Regions from separate parts of the Lacrimispora struthionigena genome, predicted to be linked through region 3. Evidence: a T-box and tRNA genes for the amino acid it is inferred to sense, from the RefSeq annotation. Region 3 holds a T-box; the other regions hold tRNA genes.

Evidence for each region. A T-box is a leader RNA that pairs with one kind of tRNA and senses whether it is charged. The one in region 3 lies ahead of leuS (leucine--tRNA ligase), so its partner is inferred to be a tRNA-Leu.
Region 1: it encodes a tRNA-Leu, which carries the amino acid that the T-box ahead of leuS (leucine--tRNA ligase) is inferred to sense. The anticodon was not compared.
Region 2: it encodes a tRNA-Leu, which carries the amino acid that the T-box ahead of leuS (leucine--tRNA ligase) is inferred to sense. The anticodon was not compared.

What each region holds. Positions count from the first base shown of each region.
Region 1 is NZ_JBMBWP010000002.1:2,404,180-2,415,295, forward strand. Features, by position in the region: gene ACOAOT_RS20225 (hypothetical protein) at 1-346, shown strand, start outside; gene ACOAOT_RS20230 (methyl-accepting chemotaxis protein) at 374-2,341, opposite strand; gene ACOAOT_RS20235 (ABC transporter permease) at 2,503-3,237, opposite strand; gene ACOAOT_RS20240 (ABC transporter permease) at 3,242-3,991, opposite strand; gene ACOAOT_RS20245 (ABC transporter ATP-binding protein) at 3,991-4,905, opposite strand; gene ACOAOT_RS20250 (response regulator transcription factor) at 5,067-5,786, shown strand; gene ACOAOT_RS20255 (sensor histidine kinase) at 5,783-7,147, shown strand; gene ACOAOT_RS20260 (zinc-ribbon domain-containing protein) at 7,222-7,890, opposite strand; gene ACOAOT_RS20265 (alpha/beta fold hydrolase) at 7,962-8,798, opposite strand; gene ACOAOT_RS20270 (MarR family winged helix-turn-helix transcriptional regulator) at 8,887-9,294, opposite strand; tRNA gene ACOAOT_RS20275 (tRNA-Leu) at 9,416-9,501, opposite strand; gene nox (H2O-forming NADH oxidase) at 9,695-11,029, shown strand; tRNA gene ACOAOT_RS20285 (tRNA-Tyr) at 11,099-11,116, opposite strand, start outside.
Region 2 is NZ_JBMBWP010000001.1:1,870,598-1,881,713, reverse strand. Features, by position in the region: gene ACOAOT_RS08430 (polysaccharide biosynthesis C-terminal domain-containing protein) at 1-76, shown strand, start outside; gene wecB (non-hydrolyzing UDP-N-acetylglucosamine 2-epimerase) at 80-1,210, shown strand; gene ACOAOT_RS08420 (glycosyltransferase family protein) at 1,221-2,057, shown strand; gene ACOAOT_RS08415 (CgeB family protein) at 2,058-3,050, shown strand; tRNA gene ACOAOT_RS08410 (tRNA-Leu) at 3,224-3,306, shown strand; gene ACOAOT_RS08405 (DUF4163 domain-containing protein) at 3,573-4,307, shown strand; gene ACOAOT_RS08400 (uracil-xanthine permease family protein) at 4,380-5,705, shown strand; gene upp (uracil phosphoribosyltransferase) at 5,735-6,364, shown strand; gene ACOAOT_RS08390 (sodium-dependent transporter) at 6,437-7,768, opposite strand; gene ACOAOT_RS08385 (LbetaH domain-containing protein) at 7,776-8,459, opposite strand; gene ACOAOT_RS08380 (DNA topoisomerase) at 8,472-10,526, opposite strand; gene ACOAOT_RS08375 (YbaK/EbsC family protein) at 10,723-11,116, shown strand, end outside.
Region 3 is NZ_JBMBWP010000001.1:1,648,199-1,659,314, reverse strand. Features, by position in the region: gene leuS (leucine--tRNA ligase) at 1-2,063, opposite strand, end outside; T-box leader at 2,148-2,394, opposite strand; gene ACOAOT_RS07545 (CPBP family intramembrane glutamic endopeptidase) at 2,441-3,355, opposite strand; gene ACOAOT_RS07540 (elongation factor G) at 3,503-5,605, opposite strand; gene ACOAOT_RS07535 (BadF/BadG/BcrA/BcrD ATPase family protein) at 5,802-6,722, opposite strand; gene ACOAOT_RS07530 (acyltransferase domain-containing protein) at 6,745-7,809, opposite strand; gene ACOAOT_RS07525 (hypothetical protein) at 7,787-10,225, opposite strand; gene aroF (3-deoxy-7-phosphoheptulonate synthase) at 10,631-11,116, shown strand, end outside.

The sequences.
Region 1 (11,116 bases), on a different contig from region 3:
GAACAGCATCTATGGTTATACCCTGGATCAATATCAGGACAGCGACGATATAAAAGCGTCATTTCAAAAGGGGGCTGAACGGGCAAAAAGTGATTTTTACAGCCAATATAGCAATAAAGGAGGTTCTTATTCCGAGAAAATTCATTGGGACCAGTTTTTTAATGTTCCCCAATATGCAACCAATGCAAAAGAGCTTTCTTATTACGAAAAATATAATGTTCTTATTGACCGTTTTACAGACAGTTTAAAAACTGGAACTACCGGGAGTATTGAACTGCTTTTTGCTCCAGGGGGCAGAACTCTGACGGAACGGTTTTCTTATTCTGCAGTCGATCTCTATATTTAATAGAAAAAACAGATTGAATCAGACTTCTTACTGGTCTGATTCAATCTGTTTTTCTTTATCATTTACACGAAAATGAGACACCTCTGTCTGAAGAGCCTGCGCCTGGCCTGCCAGCCGTTCACTGGAGAGTGAGCTTTCCCTTGCTGTCTCCATATTGGATTGAACAACTTCTGACACGGTTAAAAGGCTCTGACTGATCTGTTCCATTACCTGTACCTGATCCATAGATGAGGCTTCTATCTCCCTGATTACTTCTTCTGTCATTCCTGCCTGTCCTGCAATTTCCTTTAAGATCCGGTCGGTATTTTCAGCCAGAAGTCTGCCTTTTGAAACTGCATTTACCGATTGTTCCACCAGCCCTTTGGTTTCCTTTGCCGCATCTGCTGATTTTGCAGCCAGGTTACGAACCTCGCCTGCAACGACTGCGAACCCTTTTCCTGCTGCCCCTGCACGCCCCGCTTCCACCGCAGCATTCAAAGCAAGTATATTGGTCTGGAACGCAATATCTTCAATCAGCTTTGTAATTCGGGTGATTTTTCTGGATGTCAGATCCACCTCTTCCATGGCCTGATTTAAATTGTGCATATGTAAATTACCTTCATCCACTTTTATTCCGGATTCAGTTACATAAGCGGAAGCCTTCTTTACATACTCCGCATTTTTAACCGATTGCCGGAAAACACCATCCATGGCAGTCTGCAGTTCCTCTATGGCACCTGCCTGTTCAGAGGACCGTTTTGCAAGTTCCTGCGCTCCATCCCAAACCTGACCTGCTCCCTCAGTCACCTCATCTGCTGACGCATTAATACGATTCATGGTCTCTCTCAGGCGAAAAGCAATCGTCTCCATGGATGTCCGTATTCCGTTAAATTCTCCGGGGTACTCGCAGCTGCTTTCTGCCTGCAAATTACCACAGGATAGTTCATGAAGAAACCGGGATATATCTGAGATAATGTCTTTATATTTTCCCGCCATCTCATTAACCTTCTGTACAATCTGTCCAATCTCGTCCCTTCGCTGCACAGACAATTCCAGGTTTAGATCGCCTCCTGACAAACGTTCAATTGCTTCTGCCGCCTGTCCAATGGGCTTTGTAATCCTGTTTGCAATATGCAGCATTGCAAGTCCTGCAAGCAGCATGGATACAATTCCAAGAATCAGGGAACCCAGCATGGAAACGGTAACCCCTGACATAAACTCCACTTCCTTTGCTGTCACATTAACAGACCAGCCGTTTGTATCTGCTATGGGAGTATATGCACCGATTTTTCTCTCTCCTTTTATCTTAAAAAAGCGAAAGCCTGCATCTCCTTTTATCATGGAACGCTCCAGACTGGCCGCTTCCCCATATGCTTTTGGATCCTTATTTGCATCTTCCATATCATTTTGCCCGGCTAAAACAAGGGAGAGATCTTCATGTGCCATTTTCCTACCTTCCCGGTTGATCATATAAGTACTTCCAGTATCACCAAGCTTGGTGTCTTTTATGATGCCATCGAATACCGAGTAAGGAAATTCAAGCACAACTACAATATCTCCATAAGGATAAATATATTCATACGAAACATTTCCTTCTTTTACAATTGGATCAGATAATGAACCTTTTTCATCTACCGCCTGCATAAATGCCGGATCCTCAGCATAAGAATCCCCGTTTACAATTGAAACTCCGTCCTTAGAAAGAATATCAATCTTATTGAGACCATACTGAGAACTTGACATGTTTAAAAACAAACCAATATTTCCACCCCGTGCTGCATTTCCTTTTTGATAAAGTGCAATAGATTCTGCAATGACTGAATACTCTTTTAACTGCTGGGTGATTTTTTCTGATACCAGCTCTGATGTCTCCTTCAGACACTTGTTTAAGGTTCTGCGGTTCAAATCGTAAGAAAGGTATACGGAACCTGCGGATAATATTAATACGATACAGATAATACAGCCCATGGTAAACAAGATCAACTCTCTATTTACTCCTGTCTGATGTCTTTTCATTCCTGCTGTCCTCCGTTATAAACGTGTAGTTCTATTCCATTTTGGAAAGAGACAGGATCATTATAACGGATAATATTCTGATTAGCATAGACACTTTACCTATGTTTTACAATTTTTACCAACTATTTACACAATTTCCATATATCACATACAACCGCTGACTACTCAGTCGTTACATCTGTGTTACTCAGCCATAAAATTGCTACCACTGCAGAAATTATTAAATAAAACAGGCTGCCTGCCATAAACTGTACCTGACTGCATGCCATAGAACCACCCGGGCTGTTAGCTCTCATACCCAGGCTCAACAGTGTATAGGGATAAAATGCACCGACTCCTTTGGAAAGAGCCCCAATTCCCAGTATTCCTCCCGCCATTGCAATCCCTACCGGTACAGCAAAACTTCTGATTATAAGAGAAATGCTAAGCTGAATTCCACAGATAACGATTCCCCCTATTGCTCCATACACCAGCCATTCAGTTAATTCTGGTGGAACCGGACCTGACAGTCCTGACATTTTACCTGAGAGAATAAACAAAACCCCTACCCATAGCTGAGTCATTATTACCATTGCAGATGCCATAATAAGCTTTGCAAGATATAAATGCAGCGCAGACACAGGCAGCGTCATCACACAATTCCAGTTATGATTGGTGTGTTCCAGCCGAAAAAGGTAAGAACAATACACAGCAATTGTTGCAGGCAAAAAGAAGTAGCAGGTAAACAGCGTGTGCTGAGTCCACAGACTGTACCACCCATCTCTTAAAATCTCAATATTTTGCAGATAATTAAATGTTCCCATAAACGCAGGAAGAACAGGCAAAATAAAGAAAGCCAGCCATACAGGACTCCTCCTCAGCTTCATTTGTTCTCCACGAATTACATTCCACAGCATCAGCTCAACGCTCCTTTCTTGTAAAGCACCGGCGTCCGGTGAAATAGATCACTGCAAACAATCCCATAAGCAGCCAGAAACTGCTCCAGTCCACAGGAATATACTGCAAATCTGCTATCCTGGTCTCGCTGTCCCAGTTCATTCTTACCGGTGTTAAAACTCCGTAATAACTCCATAAAACCACTTTTTGTATATTCTGGGGCAGAAATAAACTGAACAGCCCCGCAAAACTTCCTGTGATACCAATAACAAAAGAAACCATCTGATTGGCAAACAATAGGGAAAACACCTGTTGAATCGCTAAGATAACAACAGTGACCGAAATTGTTATAATAAAATAATAAAGCAGAAAACCTGGAGGAAATGGTTCCGTAAATCCTGCTGCTTTACCCAGAATGATAATAAAGATTGTCTGGACCGCCCCTACTGCCACCATATACATGGAGGCGCAGATAAATTTCGCATCAAATAAGGTCCCCGCCGGCATGACTGTCAGGAGTAGCTTAAAAGTCTGTCCCTTATGCTCCAGATCACAGATTTTTGATGCCGTTATTGCTGCAATCATGGGCATCATGATGGTATTTAACACGGAAAAATGGTACAGGCACTGCATATATCCCTGGGACAGCTTTTTTGCATCCATATTCCGAAATGCCCACAACCCCCAAAGACACTGCACTCCAAGCAGCGCCAGAATAATAACCCAGACTTTTCTCCTGCGTATTTTATAAAATTCAAGAAGTATTCCTTTCATCAAAGCTTCACCACCATTCCTGTTAATTCCAAAAATATATCCTCTAATGTTTTCTTCCGTTCCTCTATGCGTACAACTCCAATATCTTCTTTTAAAAATCTCATAAAATACCCTGCCAGCTGATTATCGTTTAATTTAGGAATCAGCAGGTAGCCTTCCTGTTCCTGATACGCAATTCCCTGGCTGCTTAATACAGTTCCAGCCGCCAGATTATCCAGCGTACGAATTGCAATACGGCTTTCACTTCTGTCATGAAGTACGGAAAGCCGATCCTGAAAAACCAGTTCTCCTCTTGATATAACACCAATATGTCCTGCCATCTGATCAATTTCGCTTAACAAATGACTGGAAACCATTACTGTTATACCAAAGGATTTGGGAAGGGAGCAAATCAGTTCCCTTATTTCCTGGATTCCAGCCGGATCAAGCCCATTGGTGGGCTCATCTAAAATCAGAAGCCTTGGATTACCAAGCAATGCCCCGGCAAGGCCAAGTCTTTGCTTCATTCCCAGAGAGTATTGACCCGCTTTTTTGTTTTTTTGGTCCTCCAGACGGACAAACTTCAGTACCCGGTCAATTTCACTGTCCGGCAGTTCTTTTAAGGTACTGATAATTTTTAAATTTTCTTTTCCCGTCAAATGGGCATAGAAGCTTGGGGCTTCAATAAGAGAACCCGTTTCTTTTAAAATAGCAAGGCGGTTTCTCCGATTCACCTGTTTATCAAATACAGTAATGGTTCCCCTGGTGGGCTTCGCCAGCCCCAGTATCATCTTCATGGTTGTTGATTTTCCTGCTCCATTTGGTCCAAGAAACCCGTAAATTACTCCCTCTGGTACGGAAAGATCTAAATCCTTTACTCCCATAGCAGCTCCATATTGTTTACAAAGACCACTGGTGGTAATAATATTTGCCATAATGTTAATCTCCTCTGTTTATTATGATCTCAGTCTAACAATACTGCCTTACACCAGCCTGTAGGTGACCTTACATTTACCTTAAACATTTATTTTTTTGATCAATTTGTTAATAATTCGGGTTATAATGATAGCTATAAAAACAGAAAGGAACAAATGCAATGAATGATATCTTTGACTGTAAACTGCTTCTTGTTGATGACGAACCAGAGCTTCGCAGAATGGTTGGAAGCATGTTAAGACAAAGCGGTTTTAAAAAGGTCATTTCTGCAGCAGATTGCAGCCATGCTCGTCTGCTGTTTACTTCTGAAAAACCAGATGGAGTAATTCTGGACGTTTCTCTTCCAGACGGCGATGGTTTTTCCCTGATGCGTGAATTCCGCTCAATTTCTGCGGCTCCGGTTTTGTTTCTTTCTGCCAGAGATGAAGATGAGGACCGCCTTCTGGGACTGGGGCTGGGTGCAGATGATTATATTACCAAACCATTTCTGCCAAGGGAACTGATCTTGCGGCTGCATGCAGTCTTAAACCGTACCTATTTTCCAGTTGTGCTAAACCAAAAGGAGAAGCCTGTCTTTTATCTAGGAAAAACAATGATAGATTTTAACAGTGGCTCTATTACTTCTGAGAAAGGAACATTCACACTTACAGCAAAGGAGTATGCACTCCTTGAGAAATTATTTGATAATAAAGAGAAGATTGTGACGGGAGACAGCCTCTGCCTTGCAGCATGGGATGACCCTCTCTATGGGTATGAAAATACACTTATGGTCCACATTCGGCGTTTGCGCGAAAAAATAGAGTTGGAACCTTCCGACCCTGAATTTTTAATTACCGTCCGTGGACTGGGTTATAAACTGGTGGGGGTGACATCATCTTGAAAAGCTTAATAAAAATCTTATCCAGATATGTGCTTTCAGCTGCGGCTACAGCCATACTTCTGCTTATTATCAACTTTACAGTACTGACTGTCTGGCTGTTTCAATCCGCCAGTGAATACGGAAAAAACTATACCGTTGCACAGATGGCGGAAGAATTAACGGAATCTGATGGAATGTATTCACTTTCTGAATCCGTTTCCAGCGAGCTTAAGGATAAACAGCAGTGGGCTATGCTGATAGATGAGAAAGGCGCCGTTGCATGGGGTACAAATCTGCCTTCTGATGTGCCACTTAATTATAAGCTGACTGACGTGGCAGGGTTATCCCGCTGGTACTTAAAAGACTATCCAGTTAAGGTCTGGCAGCATGAAAACGGACTTTTTGTAGTTGGAAGCCCTAAAAACAGTATGTGGAAAATTGGTCTGGAACTCCCGATGAAATTAGTGAACAATTCAGAAATCCTCATACCTACGCTATTAATTCTGAATCTTATTACCGCTGTATTACTTGCCCTGCTCTTCGGTTACCGGCTGTTTTTAGCTTTAAAAAAACTGACCACAGGCATTGAGGACTTAGCTCGAATGCAACCCGTTGCATTACCGGTTCAGGGGATTCTGGGAGATCTGGCTACGGGTATTAATCATGCATCAGCCCAGCTGATCCGGCAGGAGTCCGCCCTGAACAAACGGGATAACGCCCGAACTACATGGATTGCGGGCATATCCCATGACATCCGGACTCCCCTATCTATAATTATGGGGTATGCAGGCCAGATGGAAGAAGACAATACTCTTAATAAGAAACAGCAGGAACTTGCTGTTACAATACGGATTCAATGCCAGAAGATAAAAGCTTTAATCAATGATCTGAATCTGGCCTCCAAGCTGGAATATGACATGCAGCCCATACGAAAAGAAGAATTTCTGCTTGCACCTCTTATCCGCAGTATTGTTGCAGAACTGTTAAACGGCAATTGTTCTCCCAGACATACGCTGAGTTTATCCATTGATGAGAATGCACAGAATATTTCTATAATTGGGGACAGCCAACTGATAAAGCGGGCCATTACCAATATAATCCTAAACAGTATAAGACATAACCCAGATGGCTGTGATATTACAATCCAGCTGAACGCGGAATCTGGGACGTCATCCCTTTCCGTTACAGATAATGGAACCGGATTTCCAGTACAGACGCTGAAACGTCTCAATCATCCCAGGGAACCAATGGAACTGGATAATCACGGATTGGGGTTAACCATTGTCCGCCAGATCATGAAAGCTCATAACGGCACAGCCTCCTTTACCAACCTTACAGGCAGCGGCTGCCGGGTGATCCTTGCTCTGCCGGAAAAACCATAGGAGCTTATATAAAAAAAGCAGAGATTATCTTAAACGATGTTTAACTGTTTAAAATAGCTTCTGCTTTTTTAATTTTAATTGCTGTCAGGGACAAGTTTCGCATATACGTCAATAATATTTTCAACTTCCTCATCTGTTGCAGTATCACTCAATGGTATGAAATCAAAACTACTTTTTTTGTACTGCTCTTTCAAACTATACTGTATATTATTACCTCTTTTATGCAACCACACAACAACATCACTGGCTATGTATACCACTTCATCTATGCACCCGGATTCCTGCGCTACCAGAGTATACCCGACGCATTTCTGTAGAGTAAACCATGCAAATACTTGCCGTAATCTATCATCTGAATCCATTTGCCTGAATCGGTTATACTCCAATGTAACGTTATACATTACATCAATGTTATCTTTATAATCGCCTAGAGATGCAGTGTTCATAATGAACTTTTTCGTATTATACGCAGCTTCATAATCATTTTTATCGTAAAGACTCTTTGCTTTGTTTACCAACGAATACTGCCATCCTATAAATGCAAAAATTGCTATAGCCAGAACAATTATCATTGCACCAATTTGTTGTTTCATAGTAAATTTCTTTGATTTAGAAATTTTTGCTGATGGATCATCCTTACTTACTTCATATAAATTTTCACTTACATCCTCTCGTTTTGTTCCACAATGAGAACAAAACATGCCATCTTCCGATAGTTCCTGCCCACAATTTTTGCAATACATTTCTACTCATCCCTCTTTTATTTTCTTCTAATTATACATAAGAAATCCATTAATTACCATAACTTTCATTTTTATTGTTTATTAATGCTATCTAAAAATTGGTCAAATATCTGATAGAACTCTTCCCTTTCTGCCAGATGCACATTATGGTTTGTGTTACTCATCGTATAAACAGTTCCATCTTTTAGACATGCTTCCATTTCCTTAAAATCCTGTTTAGTCACACATCCTTCTCCTGCCGACTTTATAAGTAATGTTTTGCATGTAATCAAGGAAAGCAGATCCATCCAGTTATAATTATTTGCCCGATATGCGGCTAACGCCTGCTTTGAAAACCAAAAGTGATATCCGGATTTATCTTCATATAAACTATTAATGAAATATTCTGTCTCCAGCTCAGAGCCTGAGGACATTCTTATACACTCCAAAGCTTCTCTTCTTGTGTCAAATGTTTCGCGCCAATCCTTTGTAAAGGCATCATAATCTTTCACCTGACTAGATAAAATGGGAATGTGCTTTTCAGGCCCTTTTGCCGTTTTATCCAGAATGGCTGCTGCCTTAACCTTGTTTTGATACGTGGCCGCAAGATATCCCACAATACCTCCCCCCATGGAATGCCCCACAAGAATTGCATGTTCTATGCCAAGCATCTCCATCAGTTCCCTGACATCTTCTCCCATTTCATCTATGGTATAATATCCATCCGGTTTACTGCTTCGTCCATGCCCTCTTAAATCCGGCGCAATTACTCTGTATCGATCCGCGTAATGGACAATAAAATCACTCCATGTTTCCGCTCTGCCATACATTCCATGCATACAGATAATCACCGGTTTTTCTTCCTTTGTATCATAATAAAATAATTCTGCTTCGCTTAAACTGGCTGTTTCCCTAAAAATTTTTCCCATACGTCTTTCCCCTTTTAATTAGTTTTATATAAAACTATTAGAATAAAAAAATACAATTACCCGCAGAAACTATGCAGAAATTATATTTTTAAATAGCGCTAAAATTCTTGTTAATTTTTTCCAGGGATTTCATCAAAGCTTCCCTCTCCTCTTTAGGGATATCTCTATATACAGTTTCATATAGATTCTTTGAAATATCCTCAAACATCGGTTTTAGATCCAACCCCTTTTGCGTAAGGGAAAGATAGGTTATCCGGTTATCTCCCGCATCCCGTTCCTTTTTTACATACCCTAGACGGACCAGTTTCTCTGCAAGCACAGTCACAGTTGATTTATCTTTTTTAATGGAACCCGCCAGATCCTTCATCGTAATTTTTTCTGTATTGAGTAATGTAAAAATAATATCTCCATGGGACGGTGCCAATTCACAGACTCCATAATCCGCCATTTTTCCAATAATAAATTTATTTGCCTGCGCCCTTATTTTGGACAGCACTGATATAATGTCTTGTTCTCTCATAGTTCTATAATAGTTTTATATAAAAGTATTGTCAAGCAAAAATTTTATTGTATTAAAAAAAGCTGCTGTACCCAAAAGTACAACAGCCTTTTTCCTATGCCGGCGACCGGAATCGAACCGGTACGGGCGATTAGGCCCGCAGGATTTTAAGTCCTGTGCGTCTGCCAGTTCCGCCACGCCGGCAACAACTGAATACAATGCTTACGCACTGCACAACATAAAGATTATACAAAATCATATCTTACTTGTCAACTATTTTCGATTTTATTTCATCCTGAAAAAGGAAATTAAAAAGATTGAATTTATCAATAATAGTAATTGTTTTTATTTTAACGATATGATATAATAAAAAAAAATCCACTAAGGAGGGTATTTTATGGAACGCATCGTAGTAATCGGAGCAAACCATGCAGGAACTGCTGCAATTAACACAATTTTAGATAATTATAAAGATAAAGAAGTAACTATATTTGATTCCAATAATAATATCAGTTTTTTAGGCTGCGGTATGGCTTTATGGATCGGAAACCAGATCACATCACCAGATGGGCTGTTTTATTGCAGCAAAGAGATTTTTGAACAGAAAGGTGCAAAAGTTTATTTAGAGACCATTGTTTATCATGTTGATTTTGATAAGAAGGTGGTATTTGCAACAGGAAAAGATGGTCAGAGTTATCAGCAGCCTTATGACAAGCTAATTATTGCCTCCGGATCACTTCCCATCTCTCCAAACATTGAAGGTACAGATCTTGCTAATGTACAGTTCGTTAAATTATATCAGAACGCCAAGGAAGTTATTGAGAAACTTCACGAATCCATGATCCGCAATGTTGTGGTAGTGGGTGCCGGTTACATCGGCGTGGAACTGGCGGAAGCATTTAACCGGATTGGCAAGAAGGTCACTTTAATTGATAACATGAGCACCTGTCTGTCAGGTTATTACGACCGTGAATTTACAGATATTATGTCTAAGAATCTGGAGAGCCACGGAATTAAGCTGGCCTATGAAGAGACTGTAACCAGCCTGAAAGGCAACGGTAAAGTAGAAAAGGTTGTAACAGATAAAAATGAATATGCAGCGGATATGGTAGTCCTGGGAATTGGCTTTAAGCCTAACAGCCAGCTGGGCAAAGATACTCTTAAACTGTTTAAGAATGGTGCCTATCTGGTTGACAGACACCAGCAGACAAGTATACCTGACGTTTATGCCATCGGAGACTGTGCTACTGTATTCGATAATTCCATTCAGGCTACCAACTATATTGCGCTTGCTACCAATGCGGTCCGCTCCGGTATCGTAGCAGCTCATAATGCCTGCGGCACTCCTCTTGAATCCATCGGTGTTCAGGGCTCCAATGGTATCTGCATCTGGGATCTGAAGATGGTATCTACCGGAATTTCGTTGGAAAAGGCTAAAAAACTGGGTTATGATGCGGCTGCAGCTGATTATGAAGATACACAGAAGCCTGCATTCATACAGCATGATAATTATAAAGTCAAAATCAGGATTGTATATGATAAAAAGACACGGATTGTCTTAGGTGCACAGATGTGTTCCGAATACGATATCTCCATGGCAATTCACATGTTCTCACTTGCCATTCAGGAGCAGGTAACCATTGATCGGTTAAAGCTGACAGATATCTTTTTCCTTCCACATTTTAATAAACCATACAATTACTTTACCATGGCAGCCCTTCAGGCAGAATAATCTAAGGATATAAAAAAGACGGTATGTCCACTGGAACACACCGTCTTTTTTATATCGCTCTTTTTTTAATGGGCGGAGAAGGATTCG
Region 2 (11,116 bases), 220 kb from region 3:
CAGCCAGCTTTACGACCCTGAGCATCCGGACACATATCCTGCTGAATTTAATGATAATTCATGCAAAAAGGAGTAAGCAATGAAGAAACTGAAATTAATGACCATACTGGGAACCAGACCGGAAATCATCAGGCTGTCCGCCTGTATCAAAGCTTTTGACCAGTATTTTGACCATATTCTGGTTCATACAGGGCAGAATTGGGCGAAATCCTTAAATGACGTTTTTTTCGATGACCTTGAAATCCGTCCGCCTGATTACTGCCTTTCATGCCCTGGTGAAACTCTTGGGGATACCATTGGCAATATTATCGCAGAATCCTACCGGATTTTACAAAAGGAAAAACCCGATGCCCTGCTTGTGCTGGGAGATACCAATTCAGCACTGTCAGTCATCTCCGCCAAGCGCCTTAAGATACCCATCTTCCACATGGAAGCGGGCAACCGGTGCTTTGACTTAAATGTGCCTGAGGAAATTAATCGCAAGATCGTGGATCACGTATCTGATATAAACCTGGCCTATACAGAACATGCCAGGCGATACCTTCTGTCTGAAGGTATTACAAAAGAGCATATCTTTGTCACTGGCTCTCCCATGACCGAGGTACTTGAAAGCTGCAGGCAGAAAATCGACCAAAGCAGCATACTGAGCAGGCTTATGCTGGAACAGAACCGGTATCTGGTCGTATCCGCTCACCGAGAAGAAAACGTTGATGCAGAAGGCACATTTATTCCACTTATGCAGGCTGTCAATGCGGCCGCAATGGCTTACCGGATGCCTGTGATTTTTTCGGTGCATCCCAGAAGCCAGAAAAAAATTAAAGATTACGGCTTTGTCTTTGATCCGCTTGTACGATGCATGGAACCCTTCGGCTTTCTGGATTATTGCCAGCTGCAAAAAAGCTCTTTTTGTGTGTTGTCCGACAGTGGAACTCTTTGCGAAGAAAGCGCGATTCTCGGTTTTCCTGCAGTACTTCTTCGAACTTCCACGGAAAGGCCCGAGGCCCTTGACAAAGGTTCTGTCATTATTGGAGGAACAAACGAAAAAGACATCCTACAGGCCCTTGCGTTGTCTGTATCTATGGGAACCAGTAAGGAATTGATTGCTCCGATTCCCGACTATACAGATACCAATGTTTCCTGTAAAGTAGTCAAAATCATTGAAAGCTACACCAAAATTATCAATCAGAATATATGGAAAAAAACTATATGAGGTGAATAAAATGAGTCTTGTGCACACTCTGCTGTTCATGTTAAGACAGGGACAGGATATGAAATTCGCCCTCAGCTGTTTAAAATCTCTGGAAAAAAGCACCTACAAAACAATTGTCGTCTATAATCAGGGAAACCTGACTAATGATAATTTGAAAAATTTTTTACAAGAAAATTTTAAACTTGACTTTCACATTATTGGGGACGGCACAAATGTAGGCACAACAGTTGGACGGCAGAAATGTTTTGAATACATTTGGAATAATATACCAGATACACTATATATCAGCGAACTGCATTTAGACATGATCTTCTCTCCAAACTGGGAGACCCCACTGGTCACCTATCTTGAGAATAATGAAGAACCCCTGATCAGCTGCGGCATTGTGGATAAAAAAGGGGCGATGCCCTTTTTAAACAAAACTGCTGTTCTGCCTGAACAGTTATCACAATACGATGACTTTCTTTTGGGATTGCGAACTGACAGCGTAGTTCAGGGATTTACGAATCCATGTGTTCACGTTTCTGAAATACTCAAGAAAACAGGCGGCTATAATGCAGCTTTTTTAAAGGGACGCCAATGCTTTGAAGATGACAGTATGCTTCTTGGTTACTACTACTATTATGGAACTAAACGGAGCTGGTATCCAAAAGTCAATTATAATTCCGTGGTATATCACGAAATCGCCGGTCAGAGGATGACAGCAGGCGGTAAATCCGCAGACAATTTTGACGGCCTGGTAAAGCAATACGGCACCATGGGACTCAAAGCTTTAAGCGAATTGCACGGCAGTCCATGGCACAAACAATATTTTTTAACCCGTTATCAGGAAGGACTGAATAAATAAATGAAAGTACTCATTCTTGGAAACAGACTATTTTCATACGATATGCAGTGGGGATTTAAGCAGGCAGGCTGCGAAGCCTCCGTCCTCACGGCTACCACTGTGAATCAGATGGATCAGATTTTAACAAATTGTGACGCTGACCTCCTTATCACTCTGGGAGCACCTCTGGAACTCAAACATGATGTCATGTCATTTCTGGGAAATAACCGCCCTAAGTCTCTGAAGCATATCCACTGGGACACCGATGGCATATCCAGTACCTATTTCCTTTCAAAAACAGGAGACGGTATTGAGATGGATATCATTTATGCATCAAAACCTGATCTGGTGCTTACCATGTGTCCGGAAATGCGCCAGTTTATTATTAAAAAGGGGTTCCCCTGCGAGATGATGTATTACGCCTACTGTCCGGTCGTTCATCATCCAATGGAAGGCCTTAATACAAAAGAAGAATTTATTAATCTGATCGGCAATTCTTACGCAATGATATACCCATTCCATCCGGAACACTACCGCTATAAATCACTGCAGATACTCTTAAAACCGCTTCTGGAAAACGGATACCAGATACAGCTTTACGGAGACCCGGGCTATTTGCCCCTTATCAAACAAATATTAGCCATGGATACGCCTCAGATCCATTATCATGGGGGTATGGCCTATGACCGCACCTGCGCAGCATATAACAGCAGTTTTGTTAATCTTGTAACACAAAATCACCAGCAGACCATAACCAAGCGTACCTTTGAAATACTGGGTTCCGGCGGTTTTGTTCTGTCATCCGACAATGCTGAGATCAGAAACCTGTTTACTCCGGGACGTGATCTGGTTGTGTCCTCTTCACCCGAACAGACTCTGGAACAGGTAGAATACTATAAGAATAACAAAGAGGAATGGATGAACATACGAAAAAATGCGGCGCTGAGCGTACAGAACCATACCTACAAACAGAGGGCCGAGTATATTATTGAACAGTATAAAAAATGTTTATAACCTCTCTTCTCCCTGCCTGATACTTTCATATTCAATTACTCCAATTCCACAGACAGGGAGAATACTTTCACCGCCTGCTTTCCCGTTGCCGGGAATATATTTTGTTGATTTTCAATTTAAATACTTGCCAAATGGAAAATCCTGTGATAGAATAATGAACGTTGTAAGTGCAAGCCGGCATGTCGGAATGGCAGACGAGGCGGACTCAAAATCCGTTGATGGCAACATCGTGTGGGTTCAAGTCCCACTGCCGGCACTACACCCTTGGCAGGGAGCAAGACTTCTCAAAGCGGATTTATTCTGGCTTTGGGGAGTCTTTTCTCTATGTCCACATATTTTTCCTACAATTCCCTTAATTTTACATAATATTCTAGGAAAACCAGATGGTATTATGATATACTAATTTCAGAAAAAACAAATCAGATCCGAGGTGATTTTACGAAACGTCATATTCTTTTCATGGCTGCTCTTCTGTCTCTGTCTCTTAATGGTTGCAGTCACCGAAATTATGTAAAACCAGATTTGTCAGACATTCAGACAACAAGTGTCAAAGAAACAACTGCCTCCACCCAAACGTCTGTGATAGAAGTACAGAATGAATCCGAAAGTTCCGGCAGTTTAAGCACAGATCCCAAATCAAAAACAGCTACTTCGATCTACGTTTATAAGAATGACAAGGTGACCATTGAATATCCGGTTCTAAAAGAATTAGCAGATGAATCGAAATTGGAAGCCGTCAACAATCGGTTAAAAGACAATGCACTGGAAATTATTAAAGCTTATTCCATTGATCCATCAAAGGACACTCTTACTGTCAGTGCTGACATCGTTTCAGCTGACAGGAACAGAATCAGCGTTGCCTATACAGGCATGCTTTCTGCTGAGGGGGCAGCACATCCCACCAATGTTTATTACACCAGCGTCATTGACTTAAAGACCGGGAAGAACATCAGGCTGACGGACTACGTCGATCCAAAACTGCTGGCTCAGTATGTGTTGTCTGATCAGTGTAAGTTTTACAACACCTCTCCCGAGCTTAAGGAAGCTTTGATGAGTGCGCGGACTGATATGGATGAACAGACATATACCGACATTTTTCAAAATGCAGATTTTTCATCAGAACAGCTGGAAAAAGGAGCCACAGAGTTTCCGGAATCCTTTAGTTATGAGGATCAGGGGGGCATTATTGTCTCCATACCCGTCGCTTATGCTTTGGGGGATTTTGCGTTAATTGAATATACTCCTGAGACAAAATAACAAAAAGAGTTGCCATTTATCCCTTTCTCTGATAAAATAGGACGGAAAAATAAAAAGAAACGGGGTATTCTCATGAGTAACAACGCAAAACTGACAACCCGAGACTATCTGCTCAGCATTCAGCATCTTTTCGCCATGTTCGGCGCAACTGTGCTGGTACCCTTACTGACAGGTCTCAATCCATCGCTGGCATTATTCTCTGCAGGCGTTGGCACCTTAATATTCCACTGCTGTACTAAATTTAAGGTTCCTGTGTTTCTCGGTTCATCCTTTGCTTTTCTGGCCGCGGTTACCGCAATTATCCGACCGGAAGGAACCGTGATCCCTGAGAACGTACCTTTAGTACAGGGTGGAATTATTTTTGCCGGTCTGGTGTATTTAATCTTCGCATTTATTGCATTCATCATCGGCGCTGAGAAGATCAAAAAGATTTTCCCTCCCGTTGTGACCGGTCCTGTAATTGTAGTCATTGGAATTAACCTGGCTGGCACGGCAATCAGTGATGCAACCGGTAATTTAAGTCTGGCTGACGGTGTAACACCTGCTATCGCGCTGAACCTGGGAATAGCGATATTCACATTATTCGTTGTTATTCTCTGTTCCATTTTTGCCCATGGATTTTTCAAGCTGGTACCCATCCTGATCGGAATCGCAGCTGGTTATATCCTTTGCATTGTGTTAGGGGCATTTGGAATCTTCCATATGGATTACTCAGCCATTTCAGCTGCATCATGGATTAATATCCCGTTTGTAACAAAGGATCTCAACGGCGTAACCTTTATGTCTGTTCCAAAGTTCAGCTTAGGTGCTATTCTTTCCATCGCACCCATTGCCTGCGTTACTTTCATGGAGCACATTGGTGACATCACCACAAACGGAACCGTTGTAGGAAAAGATTTTCTTAAGGATCCGGGACTTCACCGCACTTTAATGGGCGATGGAATTGCCACTCTGCTTGCAGGATTGCTTGGCGGACCTGCCAACACTACTTATTCAGAGAATACAGGTGTTCTGGCAACGACTAAAAACTATAACCCCAAGCTTCTTCGTGTGACAGCTGTTTTTGCAATCATTCTGGGTCTTTTTGGAAAAGTCGGTGCAATTCTTCAGACTATTCCGGGTCCTGTAAAAGGTGGTGTGGAGATCATGCTGTTTGGTATGATTGCCGCTGTAGGTATACGCTCTCTGGCAGAGTCTAACCTGGATTTCACACACAGCAGAAACTTAACTATCGTTGGTCTGATCCTGGTATTCGGACTTGGACTTGCCCAGCTTGGAGGGCTTAACGTACATGTCGGTTCTGTAACATTAAACATTTCAGGTCTTTTCATCGCTGTTATCATAGGTGTCTTTATGAACCTGATACTGCCTGAAACCCCTGATACAGCAAGAGATTAAGAAAGGATTATACTATTATGGATTTATTAATGGACAATGTAACTGTTTTTACCCACCCGCTGATTCAGCACAAAATTTCAATCTTACGAGACAAGAGAACTGGAACCAATGAATTCCGTGCGCTTATAGAAGAAATTGCCATGCTGATGGGATTTGAAGCATTAAGGGATCTTCCCTTACAGGATGTGGAGGTTGAAACCCCAATTGAGACCTGTATGACTCCCATGATTGCCGGTAAAAAAATGGCAGTTGTTCCGATCCTCAGAGCAGGTCTTGGTATGGTGAACGGAATCCTTGCTCTTGTACCGTCTGCCAAGGTAGGACATATCGGTTTATATCGGGATGAAAAAACTCATGAGCCCCATGAATATTACTGCAAGCTTCCAAGCCCGATTGAGCAGAGAACCATTGTTGTTACCGACCCCATGCTTGCTACCGGCGGTTCTGCTACTGCAGCCGTTGATTTTATTAAGCAGTACGGCGGAAAGCACATTAAGTTCATGGCCATCATTGCTGCTCCAGAAGGTTTAAAAAGACTTCATGAAGCACATCCGGATATCCAGATCTATGTAGGTCATTTAGATCGTCAGTTAAATGAGAATGCATATATCTGCCCAGGTCTTGGCGACGCTGGCGACCGTATATTCGGTACAAAATAGTAAATATAAAAAAACCTGTATTTTACGCCTGAAAACAAGGCATGAAAATACAGGTTTTTATGTAATACAGGATCAACCGATCCCTTTGTATACAATACTTAATATGAATACAAGTAGTGCAAGTGAGACATAAATGTATTTTGCAGTAAAAACAAAATAATTACCTAGTGGTTTATTTCGTCCTTTATTTAACTCTTCCATGATCTTCTCATCTTTAAGTACCCAGTAGATTATCACGGCACATAGCACTGCGCCAAATGGAACCACATAGATCGTAATATAATCCATCCAGGCACCCATATATGGCTCGTATTCAATGAAAAGGCCTATAATAAAAACAACTGCGCCAACAAATGCAACTGCTGCTTTTCTGGGGAAATGCAGATGTGTCTGAATCGCTTCTGAGCAGACTTCAAACATATTAACCAGAGAGGTCACTCCCGCAAATAATACGGAAAGGAAAAACAATATTGCAATAACTCTGCCCGCTGGAATCTGTTCAAACACTTTAGGTAAGGTTATGAACATCAGAGGAGGTCCGCTGGCCGGATCCATCTGAAATGCAAATACAGCAGGAATTATAGCAAAACCGGCTAAAAGAGCAGCAACGGTATCCAGCAAAGCAGTGGTAACTGCCGCTTTGGGTATATCCTCTTTCTTATCCAGATAGCTTCCGTAAATAACCATTCCTGAGCCTGTAATGGATAGGGAAAAGAAAGCCTGTCCCATAGCCATAACCCACGTTTCCGGTTTTAGCAAAAGTTCCCACCTTGGTACCAGCAGATATTTATATCCTTCAAAAGCCCCGGGAAGGAAAAACACCCGGATCGCAATCAGTAAAAACAGAATAAAAAAAGCAGGCATCATGATTGCATTTACTTTTTCAATGCCTTTTAATACACCGCCTGCTAATATAGCTACCGTCATGATAACTACAAGCAGATGCCACGGAACGCTGCCAAAATGTCCAGTTGCCTGGGAGAAATATTCTGAAGCTTCCCCCTTCATCATAACACCGGACAAGGATCCCCATAAATACCTTAACACCCAGCCCACGATTATGGCATAACCAATGGCTATACCAAAGGAACCAATCAAAGGGATGGCACCCAGAAAGGAACCGCCTTTTTTTCCTCTCGTCTTAAGAGCATAATCATAGGAGCCAATGGGACCTGTGCCGGTGAGCCTGCCAAAAGCAAACTCTCCGGATAAGCCAACGAGACCAAATAAAAATACAAAACCAAAATACACCAGTAAAAAAGCAGCTCCTCCATATTGTCCCAGCCGATAGGGAAACATCCAGATGTTTCCCATACCAACTGCGGAACCAACAGAAGCCAGAATGAATCCAATTCTTGAACCGAATTTTCCATTTCCTGCCTGGGCATGTTTACTTTCGCTCATGTTTTATTTATTCCTCAGTAATTTTCTTTTCTACGATTTCTCCCTGCTTTTTGTAGATGGAATTACCCTCTACACAGCCTCTGACGCAGGAAAGCGGATAAATATCTGCTTTTGGTCCGATCACTGTACCAGGATTTAAAATAGCACCACAGCCGATTTCTGCGTAATCTCCAAGGATGGCACCAAACTTCTTAAGTCCTGTTTCAATATCTCCATCTTCTGCATGTACGGTAACAAGAGATTTATCTGTTTTTACATTGGAAGCGATGGAGGATGCACCCATATGGGACTTATATCCTAAAATGGAATCTCCAACATAGTTGAAGTGAGGAACCTGTACGCCATCAAAAAGAATAGAATTCTTTACTTCTGAGGAGTTTCCAACTACTGCGCCTTCGCCAATAATTGCGTTGCCTCTGATAAATGCGCAATGACGGATCTGTGCGTTCTTGCAGATAATTACATGCTCGCCCATACATGCTGTTGGCGGAAGATTTACAGACTTATGAATCCATACTGCTTTTCCTACATGAACATATTCATCTTTTGGAAGACGCTCTCCAAGAGAAACGATAAACTCGCTGATCTTAGGAAGAATTTCCCACGGATAGGTGGTCTGTTCAAATAATAATTTGGCCACTGTATGATTGGTATCAAATAAGTCCTGGTTTGTCATATCTTCTTTTTTCATGTTAATAATCTCCTATTTTTGTTTTTTATAATTAGCTGCCGCAGCATCAAATACATTACGCAAATCATAATGATTATTGAGCTTCAGTACCCAAGCGGTACGTCCGGCAACAAAATTCTCCAGTTTCTGCATATATTCTTCTGAGGTTATGCTTCCCTCTGAGACATAAGTTAATCCCTTTTCCCAGCTGGCTGTCAGTTCTGGATTAAGCAGCTGTTTTATGGAGGCATTCACTACATCATAGATCATCTCTCCTAACAGCGTAGGCACAATCACCTGGGTCTTCGTATTTAAAGAGAGATATTCTATATTAAAAAGCTTTTTTAATATCTCTGCTCTTGTGGCACTGGTTCCAATACCACTACCCTTAATCTGGGCACGGAGTTCTTCATCTTCAATTAACTGACCCGCATTCTCCATAGCAAGAATCATGGATCCTGATGTATAACGCTTTGGCGGAGAAGTCTCACCTTCTTTGATAATCAGCTTTTTAACAGGCAGCTGCATTCCCTTCTTCAATGAACCAAGCATGGCAATAAAAGCTGGATTGTCCATTTGCTTTTGTGATGTTTCAGAATTATTCTCATCCTGATTTTCACTGTCAGGGAGAGGTTCTTCCGTCTTTTCCTCTGCTTTTTTCTTGCTGCCGGAACCATCTGCCACTTTTAAGTACCCCTCTTCCAGCATTACCCGGAAGTTGGAATAAAAGTGCTCTTTTTCTTCAACCAGCTCAAGCGCATACTTTTGATAAATGGCCGGCGGATAGAAAATACTTAAAAACCTTCTTGCAACCACTTCATAAACCTTAGCCGCAAGGGGTGTTAAGCCTCTTAAGGAGGAAAGACCCTGACCAGTGGGTACGATGGCATAATGGTCCGTAATCTGCTTATCATTGACATATCTTGTTTTATCAATTGATTTGTAGGATCCTCTGTTTAATACTTCCTCTGCCGCGTCCTTTAAAGGCTCAAAACCTTTCAGACCACTGATGTTCTTATAGATTTCCTTTGCTACTGCGGTGGAAAGAACTCTGGCATCTGTTCTGGGGTAAGTGACCATCTTCTTCTCATAAAGCTCCTGAACTACCTTAAGAGTCTCATCAGGACTAATCTTAAACATCTTAGAACAGTCATTTTGAAGTTCAGCCAGATTGTAAAGCAACGGCGGATTCTTTGTTTCCTTCTTTTTTTCAATTGATGCAACAACTGCTTCCATGGGATCTGATGCAGAAAGTATCCCTATCAGCTCCTCGGCATGCTTTCTTTCTTTAAATCCATTCTCTTTATAGAGGTATGGCGACTCATAAAACTTAGACCCCGGAGCGCTTTTCCATTCACCGTCAAAATCAAGATCTTCTCTGGTAAACGTACCGATAACGCGGTAAAACGGTGTCTTTACAAAGTCCCTGACTTCCCGCTCTCTCCGCACCACCATTCCCATTACACAGGTCATGACCCGGCCAACGGAAATAACAGTATTCTTCCCGCTCTTTAAATAATTTGAAATATTCTGTCCGTATCTTAGTGTAAGCAAACGGGAAAAATTAATTCCCATAAGATAATCTTCTTTTGCACGCAGATACGCAGAAGCCGAAAGATTATCATATTCCGTTTCGTCTTTTGCTTCCCGTATGCCTCTTAATATTTCCTCTTCTGTTTGGGAATCAATCCAGACTCTCTTCTGCTTCTTATCCTTCACCCCCGCCATCTGGGCAACCAGTCTGTATATGTATTCTCCTTCTCTTCCGGAGTCAGTACAAACATAGATTGTATCCACGTCAGGTCGGTTTAGCAGACTGCTTACAACTTCAAACTGTCTGGCTGCACTTGGAATTACTTCATATTTAAATTCTTTTGGAAGAAACGGCAGGGTGGCTAAGCTCCATCGCTTATATCTGGGATCATAGATTTCCGGATAGCTCATCGTGACCAGATGTCCCACGCACCAGGTAATAATCACCTGATCTGCTTCTATGTATCCGTTGCTGCGTTTTGCGTTGATTTTAAGCGCATTTGCGAACTCCTGAGCCACACTTGGTTTTTCTGCAATGTATAACGATTTAGACATATAACTCCCTACTGCTTTGTGATAGTAACCGTTCTATTATACCATTAAACTTCATGAATAGCAAATATTTCTGACAACTCTCACCAAAAGGCACATCAAATTTTATTATAACATTGATAAATTTTAATATCAATGGTACAATAATTAACAATTTACTTAAAATTCCATTACACGAAAAAAAAGGAGTGTTTTTCTTATGTCTGTACAAAAAGTAAAAGAATACTTCAAAGAATCTGGCCGGGACTGCCAGGTTATGGAGTTTCCTGTTTCCAGTGCAACCGTAGAATTAGCAGCAAAAGCCCTTGATGTGATTCCGGCAAGGATTGCAAAAACCATGTCGTTTCACGCTTCTGAAGAAAACAGCTGTATCCTGGTGGTTACAGCCGGCGACATGAAAATTGACAATGCAAAGTTTAAAAAAACATTTGGAATTAAATCAAAAATGCTGTCCGCCGACGAAGTATCTGCCTTCACTGGTCATGAAATCGGAGGAGTATGTCCCTTTGCCAATCCTGATTGTGCAACCACTTACTTAGATGTGTCTCTTCAAAGATTCTCTTCTGTTTTTCCGGCAGCCGGCAGTTCTAATT
Region 3 (11,116 bases):
TCGATCAGCTTGTTGTTATATTCCATAAAGCCGGATATTACAGTGTTTAAGTTAAACTGGTTGAAACGCTGTTCAATGTCAAATACCAGTTTGTTGCGGAGACGGATCATCTCTTTGGTCGCTTCTACATTCTTTTCACAGTTATCTGATACCAGATTATAGAAACGGTTTAAGAAACGGCTGACGCCTTCAATTCCTCTGTCATCCCACTCTGCATCTAACTCCGGCGGTCCTACAAAAAGTTCATACATACGGAGGGAATCACAGCCATAATCCTGAACAAGCTCATCAGGAGAAACCACATTGCCCTTTGATTTACTCATCTTAATTCCGTTTTTACCAGTAATCATTCCCTGGTTAAACAGTTTGGTGAATGGCTCGTCAAAATCTACCACACCGATATCATTTAAGAACTTGGTGTAGAAACGGGAATACAGAAGATGAAGAACTGCATGCTCCACACCGCCGATATACATATCAACAGGAAGATATTTGTCCGCTTTCTCTCTGGATACCAGTTCTTGATCATTGTGGCTGTCTACATAACGGAGGAAATACCAGGAAGATCCTGCCCACTGAGGCATGGTGTTGGTCTCTCTCTTTGCAGCTGCACCGCATACCGGACAGGTGGTATTAACCCACTCGTCAATATCTGCCAGAGGGGATTCTCCTGTACCAGTCGGCTGGTAGCTTTCCACTTCTGGAAGAGTAAGAGGAAGCTGATCTTCCGGCACGGGAACATTGCCGCAGTGAGGGCAGTGAATAATCGGAATCGGCTCACCCCAGTAACGTTGTCTGGAAAATACCCAGTCACGAAGTTTGAAGTTTACTGTTTTCTTACCAAGACCTCTTGCTTCGATCATGGCAGGCGCCTCTTTTTTAAGAACGGCTGATTCCATGCCATTCCATTCGCCGGAATTGATCATGGTTCCGCTGGCGTCTGTATAGGCCTCTGTCATATTCTCAATTTCTTTGCCGTCTTTTGCAATTACCTGAATGATTGGAATATTAAATTTGGTTGCAAATTCAAAGTCTCTGTCATCGTGAGCCGGAACGCACATGATTGCGCCAGTTCCGTAGTCACCCAGTACATAATCGGAAATCCAGATGGGAACTTTTGCTCCGCTTAAAGGATTGATTGCATAGCTTCCGGTAAATACTCCAGTTTTTTCCTTATCCTGGAGACGGTCTACATTGGATTTCATGGAAGCGTCATAGATATACTGATCCACTTCTGCTTTAGTTTCCTCTGTTGCAAGAGAAGATGCAAGGGCATGCTCCGGTGCAAGAACCATAAAGGTTGCTCCGTATAAGGTATCAGGTCTTGTGGTGTAAACCGTAATGGCTTCTTCTTTCCCCTCAACTTTAAAATCTACTTCTGCACCGTAAGATTTTCCGATCCAGTCAGTCTGCATCTTTTTAACCTTTTCCGGCCAGTCAAGCTTATCCAAATCATTTAAAAGGCGGTCTGCATAGGCAGTGATCTTTAACATCCACTGTCTTAAATTCTTTTTGGTAACTGTGGTTCCGCAGCGCTCGCAGCAGCCGTTTACCACTTCCTCGTTGGCAAGACCGGTTTTACAGGAAGGACACCAGTTAATGGGGAATTCCTTTTCATAGGCAAGACCCTTCTTAAACATCTGGACAAAAATCCACTGGGTCCACTTATAAAATCCAGGATCTGTGGTATTTACTTCCATATCCCAGTCGTAAACAGCCGCGATTTCATTGATCTGCCGTTTAATATTACTTACGTTCTCAGCCGTTGATTTTGCCGGATGAACGCCCATCTTAATGGCATAATTCTCTGCAGGAAGGCCAAATGCATCCCAACCCATAGGGTGAATCACATAATGTCCCTTTAAAATCTGATAACGGCTCCAGACGTCAGAGATCACATAACCTCTCCAATGGCCAACATGAAGGCCGCTGCCAGACGGATATGGGAACATATCCAGACAATAATATTTTGGTTTCTTTCCATCGTCAACATTGATGGGGTTCTTTTCCCAATTCTCGCGCCATTTTTTCTCAATGGCACTGTGGTTATAAGATGATGCCATAACAAAATTCCTCCTTATTAGACAATCACGGTAAATTTGATTCTGATTGCATAAAAAAAGCGCCTCCACCCGTAATAAAACGGCTATAGAGACGCAGTATCTACCGCGTGGTACCACTCTATTTCATACAGAACGTATGCGCTCAACCGGACAGACTCTCCTGTCCGCCCGCTGTAACGGTCGGGATTCCGGCTATACCTACACAAAAGCCATGGCTTTCTTCAGTATGCTACTCAAAGGCCAGTTCAGCAATCTTTCCCAACCGGCTCTCACCAGCCGCCGGCTCTCTGAATGTTTCAGACTGCTTACTACTCCTAATCACAGTATTTTTGCTAAGTGTAAATGTAACATAATTGCCCGGATGTGTCAACCCGATTTTATGAAAACTCTGCAACAACAAAGGAAATGGCAGACAATACAAAAAATAAAATCATACCAACGTTCAAAAACAGGATTTTACCTGCTCCCCTGCCCCATACCGATTCCTCACCCTGCCAGAAAATCCATTTTTCCCTTGTGACAAAAAACAATACGGTACCAGCGATCATAGCTCCATACAAAAACAGGGCATAGAAAACTGCAAGGGGCTTGATATTCTGAATATAAATAGCTGCAACGGATCCAAGGAAATTAATAAACATATGAAACCCAATGGTATAGCGGATTCTTCCTGTTCTGGTATAAATATAGCCAAATACAAGACCGATCCCAAATGCATAGAAGAATTGATAAAAATTCCCATGACACAATCCAAAAATAATAGCAGATACCAATACAGCTGCCTTATCCCCATATCTGCGGACACGGTCAATGATGAGTTTTCGAAAGAGAATCTCTTCGCAGACCGGCGCCATGATTACCATAATTGCAACGATTGTTCCTGTATTCAGTCCCTTAAGTACTTCTGCAACGGGATTCATCATAGGCTTTCCTTCCAGAGCACTGATGAGATACATAAGCAGCTGTCCCGCCAGGTTACCGGCAACCAATGCACTGATACAGATAAAAAAAGAATAAATCAACAGCATTTTTTCCGGTTTTTGGCTTACCGGCTTATGGGTAACAGGTATATTCTTTATAATCAGAAATAAAACCAGCCCTCCCGCTGCATAATTAGCCAGGGAAACCGAAAATAAGGACCAGCCCCTGGACAAATTAAAAATTCCTTTCTGACTGACCACCTGAATCACAATCCTTAACACAATCTGCAGTACAATAGATGCACTGAGAAACCCCGTATATCCAAGTCCGATTCTGCCAAATACTTTTTTTGCGCCTTTTGTCTCTTCCACCAAAAATCTTACCTCCTGCTGAATTGATACCAGTGTAACACAGAATGGGTAAATACGCAATTCTGCTGGTTTCTTACATTGGAACCAGAATCCTGATGCTGCAAAAAGCGGATCCAATCATGCATTGGATCCGCCCTGGTACCTGTTTTATACTTCTGTACGGTCAACCTTGGATGCCCGTTCCTCCACTTCTTTCTTCTGAACATCTCCGGGAGCCAGCTCATACCGGCTGAACTCATATTCAAAAGTACCAATACCACCTGTCATGGAGCGAAGGTCTGTATTATAGCCAAACAGCTCGGACATGGGAATATCCGCCTCTATAACCTGTTTTCCATGATGATTGGAGTTCATTCCAAGAACACGTCCTCTTCTCCGGTTTAGATCTCCCATAACATCGCCGGTAAATTTATCGGGCACTGTGACTTTTAAGGAAGCGATGGGTTCCAGCAGTACCGGATTGGCATCCATAAAGCCTTTTTTAAAGGCCATGGTCGCCGCCATCTTAAATGCAAGCTCGGAGGAATCCACTGGATGATAGGATCCGTCGGTGAGCGTTGCCTTGATTCCTACAACAGGATAGGCAGCTAATGGTCCTTTTAAGACACATTCAGCAATTCCCTTTTCCACTGCAGGAAAATAATTCTTGGGAACTGCTCCGCCAAATACAGATTCTTCAAATATATAAGGAGTCTCCAAATCACCGGAAGGCTCAAAGGTCATCTTTACATCACCAAACTGGCCATGACCGCCGGACTGCTTCTTGTATCTTCCCTGAACCTCCACTTTTTTGCGGATGGTCTCACGGAAAGCAAATTTAGGTTTGCTTAATTCAATCTCAACCTTATAGCGGTTTAACAGCTTGCTGACCACTACCTCCAGCTGCTGATCGCCGATTGCATACAGAAGAGACTGACGGTTCTCCGTATCATTCACTGCCTTTAAGGTCCAGTCCTCTTCCGTTAATTTAGCCAGTGCATTGGAAACCTTATCATCGTCACCCTTTGTTTTCGTCTTATAACGCATATACGTATAAGGAGTAGAAATCTCAGGCTTATGATAGACAATGGGTGCAGAGCGAAGGGCTATGGTATCACCGGTCTGTGTCACGTTCAGCTTGGATACGGCTCCAATATCTCCCGCTTTTAATTCCGGAACTTCGATGGCATCTTTTCCCCTTAGTACATAGAGTTTTCCACTTTTTTCTTCCGTATCTTTATTTACATTATAGATGGCTGAATCCGCTTTCAATGTTCCTGTACAGATCTTCATCAGAGAATACTTGCCGATAAACGGGTCTAAGATTGTCTTAAATACCCGGGCTGACAAAGATACATTGTCATTGTATCTGGCAGTAAAACGTTCTCCGGTGGAAACATCCACACCGATGCATTCATAACGCTCCGGTGATGGAAAATACTTGTCAATTGCCTGTAAAACCATCTTTACACCCTGGGCATTAATTCCGGAACCAAGCATGACCGGAACGATATTTCCCTGTATTACATGTTCCCGAAGTGCAGAAGAAATCTCTTCCAGGGTAAACTCGTCGCCTGAGAAATACCGTTCCATGTATTCCTCACTGATTTCAGCAACTGCTTCCATCAAAGCTTCTCTGGCAATTCCTAAATTCTTCTGGCTATACTCAGGAATCTCACATTCCACATAATCACTGTTAACGGTGAAGCGCCGCCCAGCCATTTTAACCACATTCACAAATCCTACGAACTTTTCGTTCTCTCTGATAGGAAGGTGGAACGGAGCTATCTTTCTTCCGAATTCTTTCTCCAGCTTTAAAAGAAGTTCACGAAAGCTGGCCTGATCGTCATCCATATTGGTTACAAAAAACAGTCTGGGAAGCTTGTACTTTTCACAAAGCTCCCATGCCTTTAACGTACCAACTTCAATTCCTGCCTTGCAGTTTACTACGATAACAGCAGCATCTGCTACACTGATTGCTTCTTCAACCTCACCAACAAAATCAAAATAACCGGGAGTATCAAGTAAATTAATCTTGATCGGTCCATCCTCTCCTTCATATTCCAATGGAATCAGGGAAGTGGAGATGGAGAACTGTCTCTTAATCTCTTCTTTGTCATAATCGCTGATGGTATTGCCATCGGTAACTTTTCCCATTCTGCTGATGGCTCCGGTCACTAACGCCATTGCTTCAGCAAGGGTAGTTTTACCGGCGCCCCCGTGCCCAAGTAAGGCGACGTTACGGATTTGTTTGGTTCCATACACGTTCATAAGCATTCCTCCTGTTCGGTATTTAAGTCTATAACAATATTTTACTAAAAATGTCTTATAATTGCAAGTAAAAGGTACAATTTGCACAAATATTTTTCGACATTTTTCTATATTTTGATAAAAGAAAAGAGGGCACCGCCCTCTTCTTTTCCTATATTCACCTATAAATATTGTATTTATACCAAAATCCGATTTTTCAGGGTATGTGATGCAATTTCACTGCAGCCTGGAGTGCTGCATCAAGTGCTGTAATCCGTGGTATGGAAGTCCTCACCCCCGGCAGTCCTTTGTTAACTCTTTCATCCACCATCTCCCGCAGAATATCATTTTTCACAAGAAGGCTTCCCCAGTACCAGAGATCAAATCCATCTGCTTCCATTTTAGCTGCAGTATCACGGATCAGCCCCCATAAGGCGTCTGCACATTCCCGGTGAATCTCTATGGCAGTCTCGTCTCCTAATGCTGCCGCCTGACAGGCAAGAAGGGAGAATCTGGCGATCTGGGATTTCTCCATAAGATTAGCATTGATATAATCATCTATTTTTCCCAATGTATCAATTCCGGTCGACTTGATAAAAAGAGGCGTAAGAATGGGACTCCCGCCCCGCCCGGATAAATCATTGCCTACCGATCTTAAAACCTTTAGTCCCAGATCAAAACCGCTGCCTTCATCGCTTACAATGTGATTATAGCCTCCTGTTCTGTGTATGAGCCCGTTCTCATCTCTTCCAAAGCATACGGAACCGGTGCCGGATATTATTATAAGAGCCGGCGTTTCGGTCACATAAAGAAATACTTCGCAGTCATTGATTACCTTCAGTTTGTCAGGCAAAAATTCCATTTCTACAAAAAAGGATCTGCAATCACGTTCATGCGCCGGAACATCAATTCCACTTGCTGCCACACAGATCCCCAGGCAGCTGCCCGGATCCAGATTCAGCTCTTTTAAAGCTGGGATTACCAGTTCCCGGTAACGCAGCCTGCTTTTTTCGGCTCCATCTGTGTTGAGGCTGCAGCCAGGTGCTGTAAATTCACCCAGCACGTTACCTGCGGGATCGCAGATCTTTAAACGTCCATTGGTTCCTCCCACATCCAGTCCGGCATAATATCCTGTCATAGCCTTGTACTCCTCCCGGTTGTTATCTCCATAGCATAAAACCTGCTGTGGTAAACATCTCATTTCCATCTAAAAGATACTTCTTTAATGAGGCCTGCAGCGAAGTAGTGCAGGAAAAATATTCCAGTGCTTCCATGGTAAAATCAAAGCCCATAACCCGTTCCAGTATCTGTGGCTGCCCGGTTAGTACAGGCATTTTATGAAATCGTTTCATAAAGCTTATAATTTTGCTGGACTCAGGCAGAATATGATTAAGATGGGGATCCAGAAGCCAGCTGTCGCAGACAAGAATCTGATTTTCATAATAGTTCTTTGCAGTATGAAAAGAAGAGTCAATGCTGTCAGGAGATAAATCAGAACCTTCCGGAATATGAACGGCAACCGCCTTCTCTCCCGGTGCAAGCTTAAGGTCCCACTCCTTTTGATCCAACAGTACGGGAGCATCCATCTTTACTGTTCCTGATTTTAAATCCACCATATATCCAGTCAAAGCACTGTCTCCAAAATCCAGAAAGGTTTCTGTTTCACGTTTCACACTTCTTCCATTTGTGCCTGAGATATATCCGTCCTGATCAATCATCAGATCCGGACATGCCAGTGCCTGAAACTCACCGGATTGTCTGTTTTCAAAAATCACAAACGGGAATTCATAAGTCACTTCCTCAAACTGCAGACTGCCAAATCTTCGGACTTTTCCGGTAAGGGAGTGGAATACCCACTCAATCCGGTCAATCCCCACCTGGCCATTATGATATTTGCGAAATGACTGAATCCATATTTCAACATCTTTGAAAGAATCCCGGATAACAGCTTCCGGTATGCCCTGCTTTTTTAATTCCTGTACCAGTTCCGGCAACATCCAGTCAATGTAAATAACAGGAAGCAAAAAGTCATCCAAATGAAGGAGTCTGGCATGCCTGATTCCAAACATCACGGCTTCTGCTGCTCCCTCAGGATCTTTTTCCACCAGCAGAAGTTCCCGGCATCTGCTGTAATTTCTTATAAAATATTCATTACTCTCGTAGGCAGCGGCAAAAAAAGCCACCGCTGCCTGAGTATCTTCACTAAATATACTGAGTTTTGTCATTGTTATTTGTAAATCCCACTTTCAACGGTCCTGCTGTTAAAATACGTTGCTTTTCATCAAATACCGGTCTGAGATTTTCTGCATAGGCTGAAAACTGGGCAAGGGATTTAAATTCCTGATTATCTGCACATACACAGAAGTAAGCAATATCATCCCCATAGGTACGGAATTCGCATTCAAACAGCTGGTCATCCACGGGTTCCAACGTACTGCTGCACCAAAGAGCCACAAAGCCACCTGCCTTACTGCCGAAAAGCCAATTGCCGGAGATCATGGTCTCGGAAAACTTCGGTGAAGGAAAATAAGCATGGGTGAAATGAATGGGATGCTCCTCTGGTATATGATAAACAGCTCCCAGTAAATTTCCTTCCTGAACCAGTGCAGGCATTACTCCATTACCGAACCAGTATCCCGGTCTCATGGAACAGGAATCACAGGTTCCGCCCGGGTGGTTTGTAAAGATGTCGGTCTCCATATCAAGGGCTGCATACCACATATGCTGCTGATAGCCATATACGCCAGGCTCAAAGCAGGTAGTTCCATGGAACCGTTCATTCAGCGACTTGGTGTATTCACAGGTTGTGGGATCGGAATCGGGATCAAGAGTCAGGTTTTTCCAGCGTTTAAATTCCGGGTCCGGTCTTGGTGACTGAACAGAAGTCATACAGTACTCTGATGTTTTCTTCAGCCTTATGAGCGCATTTCCAGTGGAATAATCCATATCTGCCGGACGCTCCATAAGTTCTTTTAATCCTTCTGGAAGTTTGTAGCTGCTGCAAGAATAAAAGCCCAGCCAGCCTTCTCCGTAGGAATAAGGGACGTCAGGATTGATTAAATTCATCAGTGCCTGGGCTCCCTGCTCAAAGGGATGGATCACTTCCCTGTATACGCGTCCCATAGGTGCGATTACAACACCGTCATAGGTATGGAGGCACAGCATTTCAAGAAGTTTATCGGTAATCCTGACTGCCCTTTTTGAAATGGCTTCCTCTGAAAAATCAATTACATTTAACAGTGCTGCAAACGTAACGCACATATAAACTGTGCTTAAGAATTCTTCAAATCCATGTTCCTCCACATCCGCCAGCCATGCTTCAACTTTAGCTCTTCCGATTTTAAAAAGCTCTCTGCCGGTCATGTCTGCCCGCGGGAAATACTCATCCGGGTACATCTCTCCTGCATTCATGGCGCAGGTATAGAACATAAGAGAATGGTTTTCGCTCCAGAAGCACATGGCGTCAGATCCTTTTTGATCCATCCAGTAACGCCAGTTTAAAAGAACTTCTTTTGCACGTTTCGCCAGATCCTCACTGACCGGATAATTCTTTAGATACCGGACCATGCCGCACACCAGAAAATCAGAGCAGTCGTATCTGCTTTCAATCTGATCCAGAGTCTCAAAAAGAAGTTCTATATCCCGCCCGCGGTCCATTCCAAGGGCTTTTCTTGCAAGAATATTAGAAATGGAAAATCCGAATTTATCCCCTCTGGACAAACTTTCTGCTTCTGCAATTCTATGAAAAATAGCTTTTTTATTCTCCTCAAAGCCTTTGTCTTTCCCATATTCCGGTTTCTGAGCCAGGATATTCTCCACTTTTCTGGTGAGTACTCCATGGTCATTTTTTACACTTACTAAAATAACACCTGGCTTCCCGGCCTCAAGCTTCACCTGATTTTTCCCGCTGATCTCCTGCCATTCCTTCCGGCTTTTCACCTGTGCAAAATCAGGACTTTGGCTGTCATAGGCCAAAGAGGCACCTTCGGGAGCACTTTCCTTAAAAGTCATGATGGAATTTTTAATGGAGATGGAACTGAGCCAGTTTTCCATCCGTACCAGTTCATCGGTATGTTTCTCATCAGGCAGTACAACACAGATCTCTTCCATATGATCCATAATCTGAATGCCAAATAACGTTCTTGTATCCCTGACACCAAGTGTCTGCAGACTGATATAAATTTCATTGATTCCTTTTTTCAGCCGAAGCTCCATCTGTTTCTTTTTAATGGGCTTATAAACCGGCGTATCCATGCGGCACACCAGTTCTCCATTGCACCACACATCTACTGCCGCATAGGACCATACAACAGCATTCACTGTGATGTCTTCTTTTACCTCGATTCCCGTCACTGCATCCAGTTCCACTTTCTGCAATGTAGAATAGAATGTGCTTTCATCTACAAACCAGTTTCCATAATGATAATAATACTTCCACGGCATCTGAAGTCTGCTGTTTTCCCCAAGGATAACCGGGCCTTCGGGGCAGGATTTGTTTAAGTCCGCCACGAGGGATCTTAAATGCTGTTCATAACGCAGCTGGTTGTCATCTGATTCATGATTGATAAAATCCGTTACTTTTGGACCGGAAATCAGGTAATTCGTTAGAAACCCGGTTCTGTTCAATTGTAATTTTTCCATTGTCTTATCCCTTTACTGCCCCAATTGGTGCATAAATAAATATATTTTTGACTTGTTTTATCTCTATATTAAATGATTTACGTAGAAAATTACATGGCATTTTCCACGTTTGATGTAACTTTTTTTAACATATTCTTGGTATATAACTGCTATTTATACAAAAATGTCCGTGTGTCAGGAGATTATTTTTGACGGCTTCACTAATATTTCTTATAATTTGCAGGCAAATTTATCATAATAAATCTAGATCTTACCCTTTTTCACTGTGCAAAATTACCAATAAAAATTTTTAAATTAATAATTTACTTTAAAGTGTTAAACTTTAACGTATAAAAGCGTTGACAACTTCCCCGCTATCCATTACAATGGGGATTAATCATTTGTAAGAAAAGAGGAAAAAGAGATATGATTATTATTATGAAACCAAACGCTTCTGCAGAGGCTGTAAGTAAAGTAAAGCACTTGATTGAATCCAACGGCCTGACCGCTCATTTATCAGAGGGAACGGAAGTAACCATAGTAGGTGTTGTAGGGGATAAAACGAAACTTCAGGGTGCTAATATTGAGATGATGGATGGGGTTGATAAAATCGTTGCGGTAACAGAAAGCTACAAGGTCGTAAACAAGAAGTTTCACCCGGAAGATTCTGTTATTACAGTGGGCAATGCCAAAATCGGCCCAGGCCACCTTACCATGATGGCGGGTCCCTGTGCCATCGAAAACCATGACATGCTTTTAGAAACTGCCTATGCAGTAAAAAAAGCCGGAGCACAGTTCTTAAGAGGAGGCGCTTACAAGCCAAGAACTTCCCCCTACGCATTTCAGGGTCTGGAAGAAGAAGGATTACAATACATGAAAGAAGCCAGAGAGGCGACTGGACTGAATGTAGTC